2 regions of the Streptomyces bottropensis ATCC 25435 genome follow, and region 2 is predicted to be linked to the other one. Evidence: riboswitches for the same ligand, from Rfam matches in the RefSeq annotation. Region 2 holds a riboswitch; the other holds the start of a gene.
What was found. Region 2 has a riboswitch for cyclic di-AMP ahead of STRBO_RS0109915 (M23 family metallopeptidase). Riboswitches for the same ligand answer to the same signal wherever they lie in the genome.
Positions count from the first base shown of each region.

Region 1: it holds a riboswitch for cyclic di-AMP, as region 2 does, so the genes downstream of both, STRBO_RS0135610 (LysM peptidoglycan-binding domain-containing protein) here and STRBO_RS0109915 (M23 family metallopeptidase) in region 2, are expected to answer to the same signal.

Region 1 covers NZ_KB911581.1:8,052,936-8,059,913, reverse strand. Annotated here, with positions in the region: gene STRBO_RS0135625 (nucleoside triphosphate pyrophosphohydrolase) at 89-1,204, shown strand; gene STRBO_RS0135620 (cytochrome P450 family protein) at 1,265-2,560, shown strand; gene STRBO_RS0135615 (LysM peptidoglycan-binding domain-containing protein) at 2,788-3,864, shown strand; cyclic di-AMP (ydaO/yuaA leader) riboswitch at 4,047-4,246, shown strand; gene STRBO_RS0135610 (LysM peptidoglycan-binding domain-containing protein) at 4,251-4,952, shown strand; gene eno (phosphopyruvate hydratase) at 5,376-6,656, shown strand; gene STRBO_RS0135595 (FtsB family cell division protein) at 6,784-6,978, shown strand, end outside.
Region 2 covers NZ_KB911581.1:2,242,503-2,249,480, forward strand. Annotated here, with positions in the region: gene STRBO_RS0109900 (DNA gyrase/topoisomerase IV subunit A) at 1-1,274, opposite strand, end outside; gene STRBO_RS0109905 (M16 family metallopeptidase) at 1,644-3,020, shown strand; gene STRBO_RS0109910 (M16 family metallopeptidase) at 3,017-4,405, shown strand; cyclic di-AMP (ydaO/yuaA leader) riboswitch at 4,621-4,791, shown strand; gene STRBO_RS0109915 (M23 family metallopeptidase) at 4,805-5,593, shown strand; gene STRBO_RS0109920 (GntR family transcriptional regulator) at 5,798-6,502, shown strand; gene STRBO_RS0109925 (HPr family phosphocarrier protein) at 6,714-6,978, opposite strand, start outside.

The DNA.
Region 1 (6,978 bases), 5.8 Mb from region 2:
CGGCCGGGCCGTGTCCGTCGCGGCCGCCCCGGCCGCCTGCCTGTGGACAACTCCGGGGGCCGTCCGTGACGTGGGTTACGTTCGGGGGGTGAACGCACACCGCCCCGACGGCACCTCCGCCATCACGGTCCCCGAGAGCACGGCTCCCGAGGCCACGGCCCCCGAGACCGCGGCCTCCACCCCCGGCCCCGGCCGGGTCGTCCTGCTCACCACCAGCCACCGGGTCGCGCCCGGTCTGCTCTCCTGGCCGGCCTGGCAGGCACTGCACGGGGCGGACCGCGTCCTGTGCGCGGACGGAGCGCACCCCCAGCTCCCCTATCTCCGCGAGGCCGGCATCACGGTGGAGCGGGCGGCCCCGACGGCCGAGGAACTGGTGGACGACTGCGCCGGCGGCCGCACGGTGGTCGTGGTGGCCACCGCCGAGGGCGAACCTCGCCTCACCGACGGCCTGGCCCGCCTCGCCGGCTCCGGCCCCGTCCACATGCCGTTCCTGGAGCTGCTCCCCGCCTCCTACGACCTCCCCGGCGCCCGTCTCCTCGACCTCGTCCAGGTCATGGACCGGATCCGGGCGGAGTGTCCCTGGTCCTCCCGGCAGACGCACCAGGGCCTCGCCAAGTACGGCATCGAGGAGGCGTACGAACTCGTCGAGGCCATCGAGGAGGGTGAGCGCGACGAGCTCCGCGAGGAGCTGGGCGACGTCCTCCTCCAGGTCGTCTTCCACGCCCGCATCGCCGAGGACGACCCCGACACCCCCTTCTCCATCGACGACGTGGCCGCCGGCATCGTCACCAAGCTCATCCACCGCCACCCCCATGTCTTCGCAGACGCGACGGCCACGACCCCGGAGGAGGTCAAGGCGCACTGGCTGCGCACCAAGGCCGTCGAGAAGCAGCGCGAGTCGGTCACCGACGGCGTACCCCTCGGCCAGCCCGGTCTCGCCCTCGCCGCCAAGCTCTCCTCCCGCGCCCGCACCGCCGGCCTCGACGTCCCGATACCTCCCGGCGACGACCTCGGTCACGCGCTCCTCACCCTCGCCGCCGACGCCGAGTCCCGGGGCGTCGACCCCGAGGCGGCCCTCCGGGCGGCGGCTCGCGCGTACCGGGACGCGATCAGGGTCGCGGAGGGGCTGTCGGCGGGGCCGGGGAGGACGGCCGGCCGGGAGGAGTCCGAGGAGGAGGGCGACGAGGGCGCCGACGGGAGCTGACCCGACGGGCATCCGTACGCACGGGCCGGAGGCGACGGCCGGGCCGGATACCGTCGGCGGGTGACCAACCAGCCCGCATCCAGCTCCGCCATGCCCACGGGAACCGGCGCGCCCGACCTCTTCACCTGGGAGTTCGCCACCGACCCCTACCCGGCGTACGCCTGGCTCCGTGAGCACGCCCCCGTTCACCGCACGTGCCTGCCCAGCGGCGTGGAGGCCTGGCTGGTCACCCGCTACGGCGACGCCAAGCAGGCCCTCGCCGACGGGCGCCTGTCGAAGAACCCGGCGCATCACGCCGAGCCCGCGCACGCCAAGGGCAAGACGGGCATCCCCGGTGAGCGCAAGGCCGAGCTGATGACGCATCTGCTGAACATCGATCCGCCGGACCACACCAGGCTCCGCCGTCTGGTGTCGAAGGCGTTCACGCCCCGGCGGGTCGCCGAGTTCGCCCCCCGGGTCCAGGAGTTGACCGACCGGCTGATCGACGGGTTCGCGGAGAAGGGCGAGGCCGACCTCATCCACGAGTTCGCCTTCCCTCTCCCCATCTACGCGATCTGCGACCTGCTGGGCGTCCCCCGGGAGGACCAGGACGACTTCAGGGACTGGGCGGGCATGATGATCCGGCACGGCGGTGGTCCGCGGGGCGGCGTCGCGCGGTCGGTGAAGAAGATGCGCGGCTACCTCGCCGACCTCATCCACCGCAAGCGGGAAGCGCTCACCGAGCACCCCGCCCCGGGCGAGGACCTCATCTCCGCGCTCATCCGCGCCTCCGACCACGGGGAGCACCTCAGCGAGAACGAGGCCGCGGCGATGGCGTTCATCCTGCTGTTCGCCGGGTTCGAGACCACCGTCAACCTCATCGGGAACGGCACGTACGCCCTGCTCACCCACCCCGAGCAGCGGGCCCGCCTGCAGACCTCCCTCGCCGCCGGGGAGAGCGGGCTGCTCGAAACCGGTGTCGAGGAACTCCTGCGCTACGACGGCCCCGTCGAACTCGCCACCTGGCGCTTCGCGACCGAGCCCCTCACGCTCGGCGGGCAGGACATCGCCGTCGGCGACCCCGTCCTCGTCGTCCTCGCGGCGGCCGACCGCGACCCGGCCCGCTTCGACGACCCCGACACCCTGGACCTCTCCCGCCGTGACAACCAGCACCTCGGCTACGGCCACGGCATCCACTACTGCCTCGGCGCGCCGCTCGCCCGGCTCGAAGGCCAGACCGCGCTGGCGACGCTCCTCACCCGGCTCCCCGATCTGCGACTCGCAGGGGATTCGGCCGATTTGAGGTGGCGGGGAGGTCTCATCATGCGTGGATTGCGCACGCTTCCGGTGGAATTCACGCCACGAAAACGGCCGTGAGTGCGGGGTGATCGCGCCGTGAGCGGCCCGTAGTTGTACCCCGACGGGCCGTAGCACTACCCCATTCCGAGTCAGAAGTTGACGCTCCCTCAACTCTGTGATCTTCACGTGATCTGCGCTGCATTAACTTGTGACAACTGATCGACTGCCGATACGTTCACACGTCAGTGCGAAGGGGGCGCCACGCCCGTCGCACAGACCACCGCTGTCGTGTGAAAGGCAACCGCATGCTCTCCGGGAACGGTCGTCACCGTCGCCCCCGTCAGGCTCCGGCTCTCCTCGTCGCGGCGGGAGTCACCGGGTCGGCCATCGCGATCCCGCTCCTCGGCGCCACCGGCGCGAGCGCGGCGAGCGGAACCACCTGGGACCAGGTGGCGGAGTGCGAGAGCGGTGGCTTCTGGAGCGCGGACACCGGGAACGGGCGCTACGGCGGCCTCCAGCTGACCCAGGAGAACTGGGAGAAGTACGGCGGCCTCGACTACGCGACGACCGCGGACCAGGCCAGCCGTTCGCAGCAGATAGCCGTCGCCGAGAAGGTCCTCGCGGACCAGGGCGTCGGCGTCTGGTCCACCTGCGGACTGCTGCACGACCTCGGCGGAGACTCGGGTCCCGCCGACGTGGACACGGGCGTCGCGGGCGACTCGTCCGACTCCGGCAGCGCATCCGGTTCATCCGGTTCGTCGGATTCCTCCGACTCGACCGGGTCCAAGGGTTCGGCCGAGTCGGCCGACGACACCGACTCCACGCGCTCCGGCGGGTCGAAGGATTCGACCGACTCGACCGATTCCTCCGACTCGACCGAGTCGTCGGACGCGTCGGCGAAGGCCCTCGACGGCTCCCCGAAGGCGACCACCGAACCGGACGCGGACTCCGGCTCCGCGGACTCCACCGATTCCGGCGACAGCGGCACCGGCGCCGACGCCAAGGAATCCGGCAGCACGAACACGGACGGTTCCAGCCGGGCGGACGGCTCCGCGGCCGGCGACGACGCCGACGGCGGCACCGGCCGGCACCGCGGCGCCAGCGCCGACGAGGGCGCGGACACCGGCTCGGGCGCGGACCAGGCCGACGGCACCGCCTCCGGCCGCCACGCCTCGCGTGACAGCGGCGCGTCGAGCGAGGGCGCGGAGGGCGCCTACACCGTCCGCGTGGGCGACAGTCTGACCGGCATCGTGAACTCGCTCGGCCTGAACGGCGGGTGGCGGACGCTGTACTCCGAGAACGAGCGCACGGTCGGAACCGACCCGGACCTCATCCTTCCCGGTCAGACCCTCGAAGTCGGTGCCGAAACGGGCGAAAAGTAGCGGCAGTTCGCGTCACGGTTCGACCCTGAATGCCCGTTTTGATCATTGTGGGAGATGAATCACAGACCCCCTGATCGTCTTTGAAATTCAGGCAATCACCTGTTTACGGTCGTGACCGCTCGCCACAGCGGGCTCTTGCGGTCGGCACGCCGAATCCTGCCAGCGGCCGTGAGGAACAGTCGTCGCGTCAAGCGCCGTAGGCAGGAGCGGGGGACCCAAGGTAAGTGCCGGGTCCGGCGGTTGCGGCCCTTCGGGGGCGCACGACCGGAACCGGCTGGGGGTGAAGCCGCGCGACGTGAGCCGAGAGGCGAGCGTGCGCGGCCGGGCAACTCAACCGGCCCGAACCCGACAGCTCACCTCGCAGGCGTCGGTGAGGGGATCTCTCCATGCTGTTTTCCAGCAAGGGCAAGCACCGTCGTCCGACTGCCATTCATCGGTCTGCTCGCGCCATCGCCGTCGTCGGTGTCACCGGCGCCGCCGCGGTCGCCGCCCCGCTGATGGCCGCCGGCAGCGCCTCCGCCGCCACCGCCTCCGAGTGGGACACCGTCGCCCAGTGCGAGTCCGGCGGGAACTGGTCCATCAACACCGGCAACGGCTACTACGGCGGTCTGCAGTTCTCCGCCTCCACCTGGGCCGGCTACGGCGGTACGCAGTACGCCTCCACCGCCGACCAGGCGAGCAAGGCCCAGCAGATCGCGATCGCCGAGAAGGTCCTCGCGGGCCAGGGCAAGGGTGCCTGGCCGGTCTGCGGCACCGGCCTGTCCGGCGCCTCCTACGACGGCGCCGCCGCCTCCAGCGGCAACACGAACTCCTCCGGCTCCTCCTCGCAGAGCACGCAGGAGAGCACCAAGAAGACCGAGGACACCCGCTCCTCCCGCTCCTCCGAGCGCGCCACCGTCAAGACCCCGACCGGCAAGAAGGTCAAGAAGGGCGACGGCGAGTACAAGGTCGTCAGCGGTGACACCCTCAGTGCCATCGCCGCGAAGGAGAACGTCAAGGGTGGCTGGGAGAAGCTCTTCGAGCTGAACAAGGACATCATCGACGACGCCGACTTCATCTACCCGGGCCAGCAGCTCCACCTGAGCTGACCCACGGCGACCACGACGGCCGCCACGCGCCTGCCGACCCCACGGCCGCCCCCACGGCCGGGCAGGCGGGGCAGGTTCAGCCGGGCCGGAAAGCAGGCCGCTCTCCGGCTGAACCACAGCCCGCTCACATCCGTGTCCTCCATAGTGAAGACCTCGTGAGGGCCGTCCCCCCGTCCCCACGGGCTCCCCGCCCCGGTGCGCATTCCCCCGTGCGTACCGGGGCGGGGCTTTTTCGTGCCCGCCTCCTCCTTCTGTTCACTTTCTCGACCACCCCCCTTTGTTCCGAACAGGAACAATGGGTACGGTCTGTCTGTCCACGGGACGGTCGGTCGGCTGCCGACGGCCCGGGGACGGTTAGGCTCTAGTCGCCAGGCCTCAAGCGGCCCCGCACAACCAGCGTCACATCCCATGAAGGAGATGCTCGTGCCGTCCATCGACGTCGTCGTAGCCCGGGAAATCCTCGACTCGCGAGGCAACCCCACCGTCGAGGTCGAGGTCGGCCTCGACGACGGCAGCACGGGTCGTGCCGCCGTTCCGTCCGGCGCCTCCACCGGCGCCTTCGAAGCCATCGAGCTGCGTGACGGCGACCCCAACCGCTACCTCGGCAAGGGCGTCGAGAAGGCCGTCCTCGCCGTGATCGAGCAGATCGGCCCGGAGCTCGTCGGCTACGACGCCACCGAGCAGCGCCTGATCGACCAGGCGATGTTCGACCTGGACGCCACCGACAACAAGGGCTCCCTCGGCGCCAACGCCATCCTCGGCGTCTCCCTCGCCGTCGCCCACGCCGCCTCCGAGGCCAGCGACCTGCCCCTCTTCCGCTACCTGGGCGGCCCGAACGCGCACCTGCTGCCCGTTCCGATGATGAACATCCTGAACGGCGGCTCGCACGCCGACTCCAACGTGGACATCCAGGAGTTCATGATCGCCCCCATCGGCGCGGAGTCCTTCTCCGAGGCCCTGCGCTGGGGCGCCGAGGTCTACCACACCCTCAAGAAGGTGCTGAAGACCAAGGGCCTGTCCACCGGCCTCGGCGACGAGGGCGGCTTCGCCCCGAACCTGGAGTCCAACCGCGCCGCCCTGGACCTCATCCTGGAGGCCATCAAGGAGGCCGGCTACACCCCCGGCGAGCAGATCGCCCTCGCCCTGGACGTCGCCGCCTCCGAGTTCTACAAGGACGGCGTCTACACCTTCGAGGGCAAGGAGCGCTCCGCCGCCGAGATGACGGAGTACTACGCCGACCTCGTCGCGTCGTACCCGCTCGTCTCCATCGAGGACCCGCTGTTCGAGGACGACTGGGCCGGCTGGAACACCATCACCGAGAAGCTGGGCGACAAGGTCCAGATCGTCGGCGACGATCTCTTCGTCACCAACCCCGAGCGCCTCGCCCGCGGCATCGAGGAGGGCTCGGCCAACGCCCTGCTCGTCAAGGTCAACCAGATCGGCTCGCTGACCGAGACCCTGGACGCCGTCGAGATGGCCCAGCGCAACGGCTTCAAGTGCATGATGTCCCACCGCTCCGGCGAGACCGAGGACGTCACCATCGCCGACCTCGCCGTCGCCGTGAACTGCGGACAGATCAAGACCGGCGCCCCGGCCCGCTCGGACCGCGTCGCCAAGTACAACCAGCTGCTGCGCATCGAGGAGATCCTCGACGACGCCGCGGTCTACGCCGGCCGCAGCGCCTTCCCGCGCTTCAAGGGCTGAGCCGCCGGCTGACCCGTTGAGGGTCAAGCCCGCGCCAGTCGTACGTACGTCCCCGTACCGGTCCCGTACCGTGTGCGGGGACGTACGCGCGTGCGCGTGGGAGAAGGCGGAAGAAGGGGCGCGGGACATGGCCGTGAAGGACCGGGACCGGGACCGTTTCTCCACCGCGACCCGGCTGAAGGTGCTCGGCGAGCAGACGGCCGCCCGGGTCTACCGCTCGCAGACCAAACGCCAGGCCCGTCGCTCCCGGCTGACCGGCCGGGCCGCGCTGCTCGCCCTCGTCCTCTGCTCGATGATCGTGGCGCTCGCCTATCCCATAAGG
Region 2 (6,978 bases):
CGCTCGATCAGGCGCTCCTTGGCCTGGGCGGAGTTGTCGCTGGAGCGGATCAGACGGATGACCTCGTCGATGTCCACCAGCGCGGTGAGCAGGCCCTCGACCAGGTGCAGGCGGTCGCGCTTCTTGCCGCGGCGGAACTCCGAGCGGCGCCGCACCACCTCGAAGCGGTGGTCGAGGTAGACCTCCAGCAGCTCCTTCAGGCCCAGGGTGAGGGGCTGGCCGTCGACCAGGGCCACGTTGTTGATGCCGAAGGACTCCTCCATCGGCGTCAGTTTGTAGAGCTGCTCCAGGACGGCCTCCGGCACGAAGCCGTTCTTGATCTCGATGACCAGGCGCAGGCCGTGGGCGCGGTCGGTGAGGTCCTTGACGTCGGCGATGCCCTGGAGCTTCTTCGCGCCGACCAGGTCCTTGATCTTGGCGATCACCTTCTCCGGGCCGACGGTGAACGGCAGTTCGGTGACGATCAGGCCCTTGCGGCGGGCCGTCACGTTGTCCACCGTCACCGTGGCGCGGATCTTGAAGGTGCCGCGACCCGTCGCGTACGCGTCCCTGATGCCGGTGAGACCGACGATCCGGCCGCCGGTCGGCAGGTCCGGGCCCGGGACGTGCTTCATCAGCGTGTCCAGGTCGGCGTTCGGATACCGGATCAGGTGGCGCGCGGCCGCGATGACCTCGCCCAGGTTGTGCGGCGGCATGTTGGTGGCCATGCCGACGGCGATGCCCGACGCGCCGTTGACCAGGAGATTCGGGAAGGCGGCGGGCAGGGCCACCGGCTCCTGCTCCTGACCGTCGTAGTTCGGGGAGAAGTCGACCGTGTTCTCCTCGATCGACTCCGTCATCAGGCTCGTCGCGTCGGCCATCCGGCACTCGGTGTACCGCATGGCGGCCGGCGGGTCGTCGTTGCCCAGGGAGCCGAAGTTGCCGTGGCCGTCGACCAGGGGGAGCCGCATGGAGAAGGGCTGGGCGAGGCGCACCAGGGCGTCGTAGATCGAGGAGTCGCCGTGCGGGTGCAACTTACCCATGACCTCGCCGACCACGCGGGCGCACTTCACATAGCCGCGGTCGGGGCGCAGGCCCATCTCGTTCATCTGGTAGACGATCCGGCGGTGCACCGGCTTGAGTCCGTCACGGGCGTCCGGCAGGGCTCGGGAGTAGATGACCGAGTACGCGTACTCCAGGAAGGAGCCCTGCATCTCGTCGACGACGTCGATGTCGAGGATCCGCTCCTCGAACGCGTCGTCGGGCGGCGGGGTCTTCGTGCTGCGGCGGGCCATCGCTGCCGGCTCCTCTTTTTCTGGTCGCTCACCTACGGGGCGCTCACGTCTCCGGCTCACTCGCGGCGCGAGGTGAACGGGAACTGACGCGCACCATTGTGGACTGCCGCACTGACAACCCCGACACGACCCGGCACCGACCGCCGGGCACGGCCTGCCGGGCCGCCACGTCAACAGCGTGCGCCGACCTTAACCAGTGACCGCCGGCCGCAACCCCGGTCTCGCTCTCGGCGTACGACGCCCGGGAACTTCTCCAGGGGTCCGCGCGCTTGCATACAGTGGCGGGACCGGCAGGAAACAGCGGTTTCCGCGACGATTCCACGACGGATCCCGCGCACACAGCACAGCGATCGAAGGGACGTACCGCCCATGGGTCACACGGCCACAGCCGAGGCCGGCTCCGAAGGCCTGACAGTGAGGGAGCACCGCCTGGACAACGGCCTGCGCGTGGTGCTCTCCGAGGACCACCTGACCCCGGTCGCCGCGGTGTGCCTCTGGTACGACGTCGGTTCGCGTCACGAGGTCGCGGGCCGTACGGGCCTCGCCCACCTCTTCGAGCACCTGATGTTCCAGGGCTCGGGCCAGGTCAAGGACAACGGCCACTTCGAGCTGGTCCAGGGCGCGGGCGGTTCGCTGAACGGCACCACCAGCTGGGAGCGCACCAACTACTTCGAGACCATGCCCACCCATCAGCTGGAGCTGGCGCTGTGGCTGGAGGCCGACCGCATGGGCAGCCTGCTGCTCGCGCTCGACCAGAAGAACCTGGACAACCAGCGGGCCGTCGTCAAGAACGAGCGCCGCCAGCGGTACGACAACGTGCCCTACGGCACCGCCTTCGAGAAGATCTTCCGCCTGGCCTACCCCGAGGGCCACCCCTACCGGCACACGCCCATCGGCTCGATGGACGACCTGGAGGCGGCGAGCCTGGAGGACGCCCAGCAGTTCTTCCGGACGTACTACGCGCCCAACAACGCCGTCCTGTCTATCGTCGGCGACATCGACCCGGAGCAGACCCTCGCGTGGGTGGAGAAGTACTTCGGCTCCATCCCCACCTACGACGGCAAGCCCGCGCCCCGCGACGGCTCGCTGCCGGACGTCATGGGCGAGCAGCTGCGCGAGGTCGTCGAGGAGAACGTGCCCGCGCGCGCGTTGATGGCCGCCTACCGGCTGCCGGAGGACGGCACGCGTGCGTGCGACGCGGCCGACCTGGCGCTGACGATCCTCGGCGGCGGCGAGTCGTCCCGCCTCTACAACCGGCTCGTACGACGTGACCGTACGGCCGTGACGGCCGGTTTCGGCCTGCTGCGGCTGGCCGGCGCGCCCTCCATGGCGTGGATGGACGTCAAGACCTCCGGTGACGTCGAGGTGCCGGTCATCGAGGCCGCCGTCGACGAGGAGCTCGCCCGGTTCGCCGCGCAGGGCCCGACGGCCGAGGAGATGGAGCGCGCCCAGGCACAGTTGGAGCGCGAGTGGCTGGACCGGCTCGGCACGGTCGCCGGCCGCGCCGACGAACTGTGCCGGTACGCGGTCCTGTTCGGCGACCCGAAGCTCGCCCTCACCGCCGTCGACCGCGTCCTGGAGGTGACGGCCGACGAGGTCCAGGAGATCGCCAAGGCCCGCCTGAGGCCCGACAACCGCGCGGTGCTCGTGTACGAGCCCGTCGCCGGCGCAGAGGGCGCCGAAGAGGAGGCCGCCGACGCGGAGGCCGTCGAGAGCACCGACGAGAACGAGGAGTCGGCGAAGTGACCGAGCTCGCGAGCATGGAATTCCACCCGCAGCCCCAGGCCGGCGACGCCCGCCCCTGGGCGTTCCCGGCGCCCGAGCGCGGCACCCTGGCCAACGGCCTGACCGTGCTGCACTGCCACCGCCCCGGCCAGCAGGTCGTCGCCGTCGAGGTCGTCCTCGACGCGCCCCTGGACGCCGAACCGGCCGGCCTCGACGGTGTCGCCACCATCATGACCAGGGCGTTCTCCGAGGGCACCGACAAGCACACGGCCGAGGAGTTCGCCGCCGAGCTGGAGCGCTGCGGCGCCACCCTCGACTCGCACGCCGACCACCCCGGCGTCCGCCTGTCCCTCGAAGTGCCCGTGTCGCGGCTGGAGAAGGCCCTGGGGCTGCTCGCAGACGCCCTGCGGGCCCCCGCGTTCGACGACGGCGAGATCGAGCGTCTGGTGGCCAACAGGCTCGACGAGATTCCGCACGAGACCGCCAGCCCGGGCCGCCGGGCCGCCAAGGAGCTCTCCCGGCAGCTGTTCCCGGCCACCTCGCGCATGTCGCGGCCCCGGCAGGGCACCGAGGAGACCGTGGAGGGCATCGACTCCGCGGCTGTACGCGCCTTCTACGAGCGGCACGTGCGCCCCGCGACCGCCACCGCCGTGGTCGTCGGCGACCTCACCGGGGTCGACCTCGACACGCTGCTGGGCGACACCCTGGGCGCCTGGACCGGCTCCCCGGCCAAGCCGAGCGTCGCCCCCGCGGTGAGCGCCGACGACACCGGGCGCGTGATCATCGTGGACCGTCCCGGTTCCGTGCAGACCCAGTTGCTCATCGGACGGGTGGGCGCCGACCGGCACGACCGGGTGTGGCCGGCCCAGGTGCTCGGCACCTACTGCCTCGGCGGCACCCTCACCTCCCGCCTGGACCGCGTCCTGCGGGAGGAGAAGGGCTACACCTACGGGGTGCGCGCGTTCAGTCAGGTGCTGCGTTCCGGGCCGGAGGGATCGGGCACGGCGATGCTGGCCATCAGCGGGTCCGTCGACACGCCCAACACCGGTCCGGCGCTCGACGACCTGTGGACCGTGCTGCGGACCCTCGCCGCCGAGGGGCTGACCGACGCCGAGCGCGACGTCGCCGTGCAGAACCTCGTCGGGGTCGCCCCCCTGAAGTTCGAGACGGCGGCGGCCGTGGCGGGCACGCTGGCCGACCAGGTCGAGCAGTTCCTGCCGGACGACTACCAGTCGACGCTGTACCGCCAACTCGCCGCCACCGGCACGGTGGAGGCTACCGCGGCCGTCGTGAACGCCTTCCCGGTGGACCGTCTGGTGACCGTCCTCGTCGGGGACGCCGCGCAGATCGAGGAGCCGGTCAGGGCCCTCGGGATCGGCGAAGTCACCGTCGTACCGGCCGAGTAGGGAGCCGAGGGGAAACCGGGCGGAAGGACACGCACGTGTGAGGCCCTGGTGACTGAAGAGTCACCAGGGCCCAGGTTTGTCCGTATTGATGGCGGAGGTTGTGTGTCTGACCTGTGGCGTAGCTAACAAATCCTGTGATCCGTTTGTTATTTCGAAGACGCCGCACTTAGCGTCGGTCCGGCTGTTCGTCAGATGTTCGCCGCAGCCGCGGCACCGGACAGTCATCGCCGAGTCCCCATGGCGCGAGCCCGGGGAGCCGGGGACCCACCTAGTCCCCCGGGGTGAATCGGGTGCCCTTCGCGAGCGACGCGAAACGGGGGGCAGCCGTAGGAGACCTTCCTGCTCCGAACCCGTCAGCTAACCCGGTAGGCGAGAAGGAAGGAAAGGACCAGCCACTTCATGGCGTTCACCCGCGCCCCTGGGAAGCACCGCCGTCCCGGCCGTGTACAGCGCACGACCACGAGGAACGTGGGCGTAGCCGCTCTCACCACCACCGGTGTCATCGGTACCCTCGCCGGCCCCGCGCTCGCCGCGGAGGAGCCCGCCGTCGAGCAGACCGGCCTGAACCAGATCATCGTCCTCGGCGACACGGTCGCCGACCAGGTGGACGCCCAGGCCGTTGCCCAGCAGCAGGCCGCCGAGGTGGCTGAGGTCAAGAAGAAGGCGCAGGAGGAGGCCCGCAAGGCCGCCGCCGAGAAGGCCGAGCAGGAACGTGCCGCCGCCAAGGAGCGCGAGGAGATCAAGGCCCGCGCCGCCCGCGCGGCCGAGCGCGAGCGCCTCAACACCTACGTCTCGCCCATCAGCGGCTCGTACATCTCCACCGGCTACAAGGCCGGCGGCGCCGTCTGGTCCTCCGGCAGCCACACCGGCGTCGACTTCCACGCCGCCACCGGCACGGCCGTCATGGCGGTCGGCTCCGGCACCGTCGTGGAGGCGGGCTGGGGCGGGGCGTACGGCAACAACATCGTCATCAGGATGACCGACGGCACGTACACCCAGTACGGCCACCTGTCGTCCATCGGCGTCTCCGTCGGCCAGACGGTCACCCCCGGCCAGCAGATCGGCCTCTCCGGGGCGACCGGCAACGTCACGGGCGCGCATCTGCACTTCGAGGCCCGGACGACGGCCGAGTACGGCTCGGACATCGACCCCGCCGCGTACCTGCGTTCGCACGGCGTGAACGTCTGAGACACCGCTCCACGCTTCTGGCGAAGGCCCCGGCTCACCGAGCCGGGGCTTTCCGCGTTGTGCGAACGCCCGGTGACGCGCCTCCTGTCCAAAAAATATCCCTGGATTCCGGCCCGCCGTCGGAAATTCCGGCTCGCTGCAATAGAGTCGCTGGAAGACACGTCAATCATCGACGTTTCACGGGGATTAAGGCGGAGGTCGGTCATGCGTATTCCGGCGCATTCGGTATGCACGGCGATCCGAGATGACATCGTCGCGGGTGTCTACGAGCGCGGCAGCCGTCTCACCGAGGAACTGCTCGCCCGCCGGTACGGCGTCAGCCGGGTCCCCGTGCGTGAGGCGCTGCGCACGCTGGAGGCCGAGGGCTTCGTGGTGACCCGTCGGCACGCGGGCGCGTGCGTCGCCGAGCCGACCGAGCAGGAGGCCGCCGACCTGCTGGAGATGCGCATGCTGCTGGAGCCGCTGGGAGCCGCCCGCGCCGCCCAGCGCCGCACGGAGGCCCATCTCAAGGTGCTGCGCGGCCTGGTCAGACTGGGCCAGGAACGGGCCAGACGGGGCACCAGCGAGGATCTGCGCTCCCTGGGGGGCTGGTTCCACGAGACGCTCGCACAGGCGTCCGGCAGCCCCGCCCTGACCTCGACACTCGCCCAGCTGCGGCACAAGATCGCCTGGATGTACGCGGTCGAGGCACCCGCCGACCCCGTGGAGTCCTGGGCGGAACACGGCGGCATCGTGGACGCCGTCGCGCGCGGCGACGGCGACCGGGCCCGGACGCTCACGTCCCTGCACGCCGAGCGCGCCACCGACGCGCACCGCTTCCGGTTTCCGGGCGGGGCCGGCGCGGCGGAGCGGGCGGAGCGTGTGAGGACTTCGCAACACCCCGTAAACATGTCGAGCCTGCGGCATTAACGCGGGAGCCGTATACAAAGAGGCGGGAATTCCGAGGGGCATTCTTTCTGCTGCCCGCAGAACGAAATCGGGACGACGGCAGAGGGAAATCGGAGCGGTAGGGGAACGAAATGACGAAGGGCCCGCCCGATAAATCGGACGAGCCCTTCGATGTGTGTGCGGGTGGCCTTTCAGGCCTGTTTCCGTTCCGGGCGCCCGGTCACGGGGTCGCTCAGACCGTCTCGGGAAGTTCCTCGAGTCCCTCGGCCACGAGCTTCGCCAGACGGTCGAGCGCGACGTCCGCGCCCTCGGCCTCGGACGCGAGCACGATCTCCTCGCCGCCCTGGGCGCCGAGGCCCAGGACCGCCAGCATGGAGGCCGCGTTGACGGGGTTCCCGTCGGCCTTGGCGATCGTCACGGGGATACCGGAGGCCGTGGCGGCCCGGACGAAGATGGATGCGGGTCGGGCGTGGAGGCCCTCGGCCCAGCCGACGTTG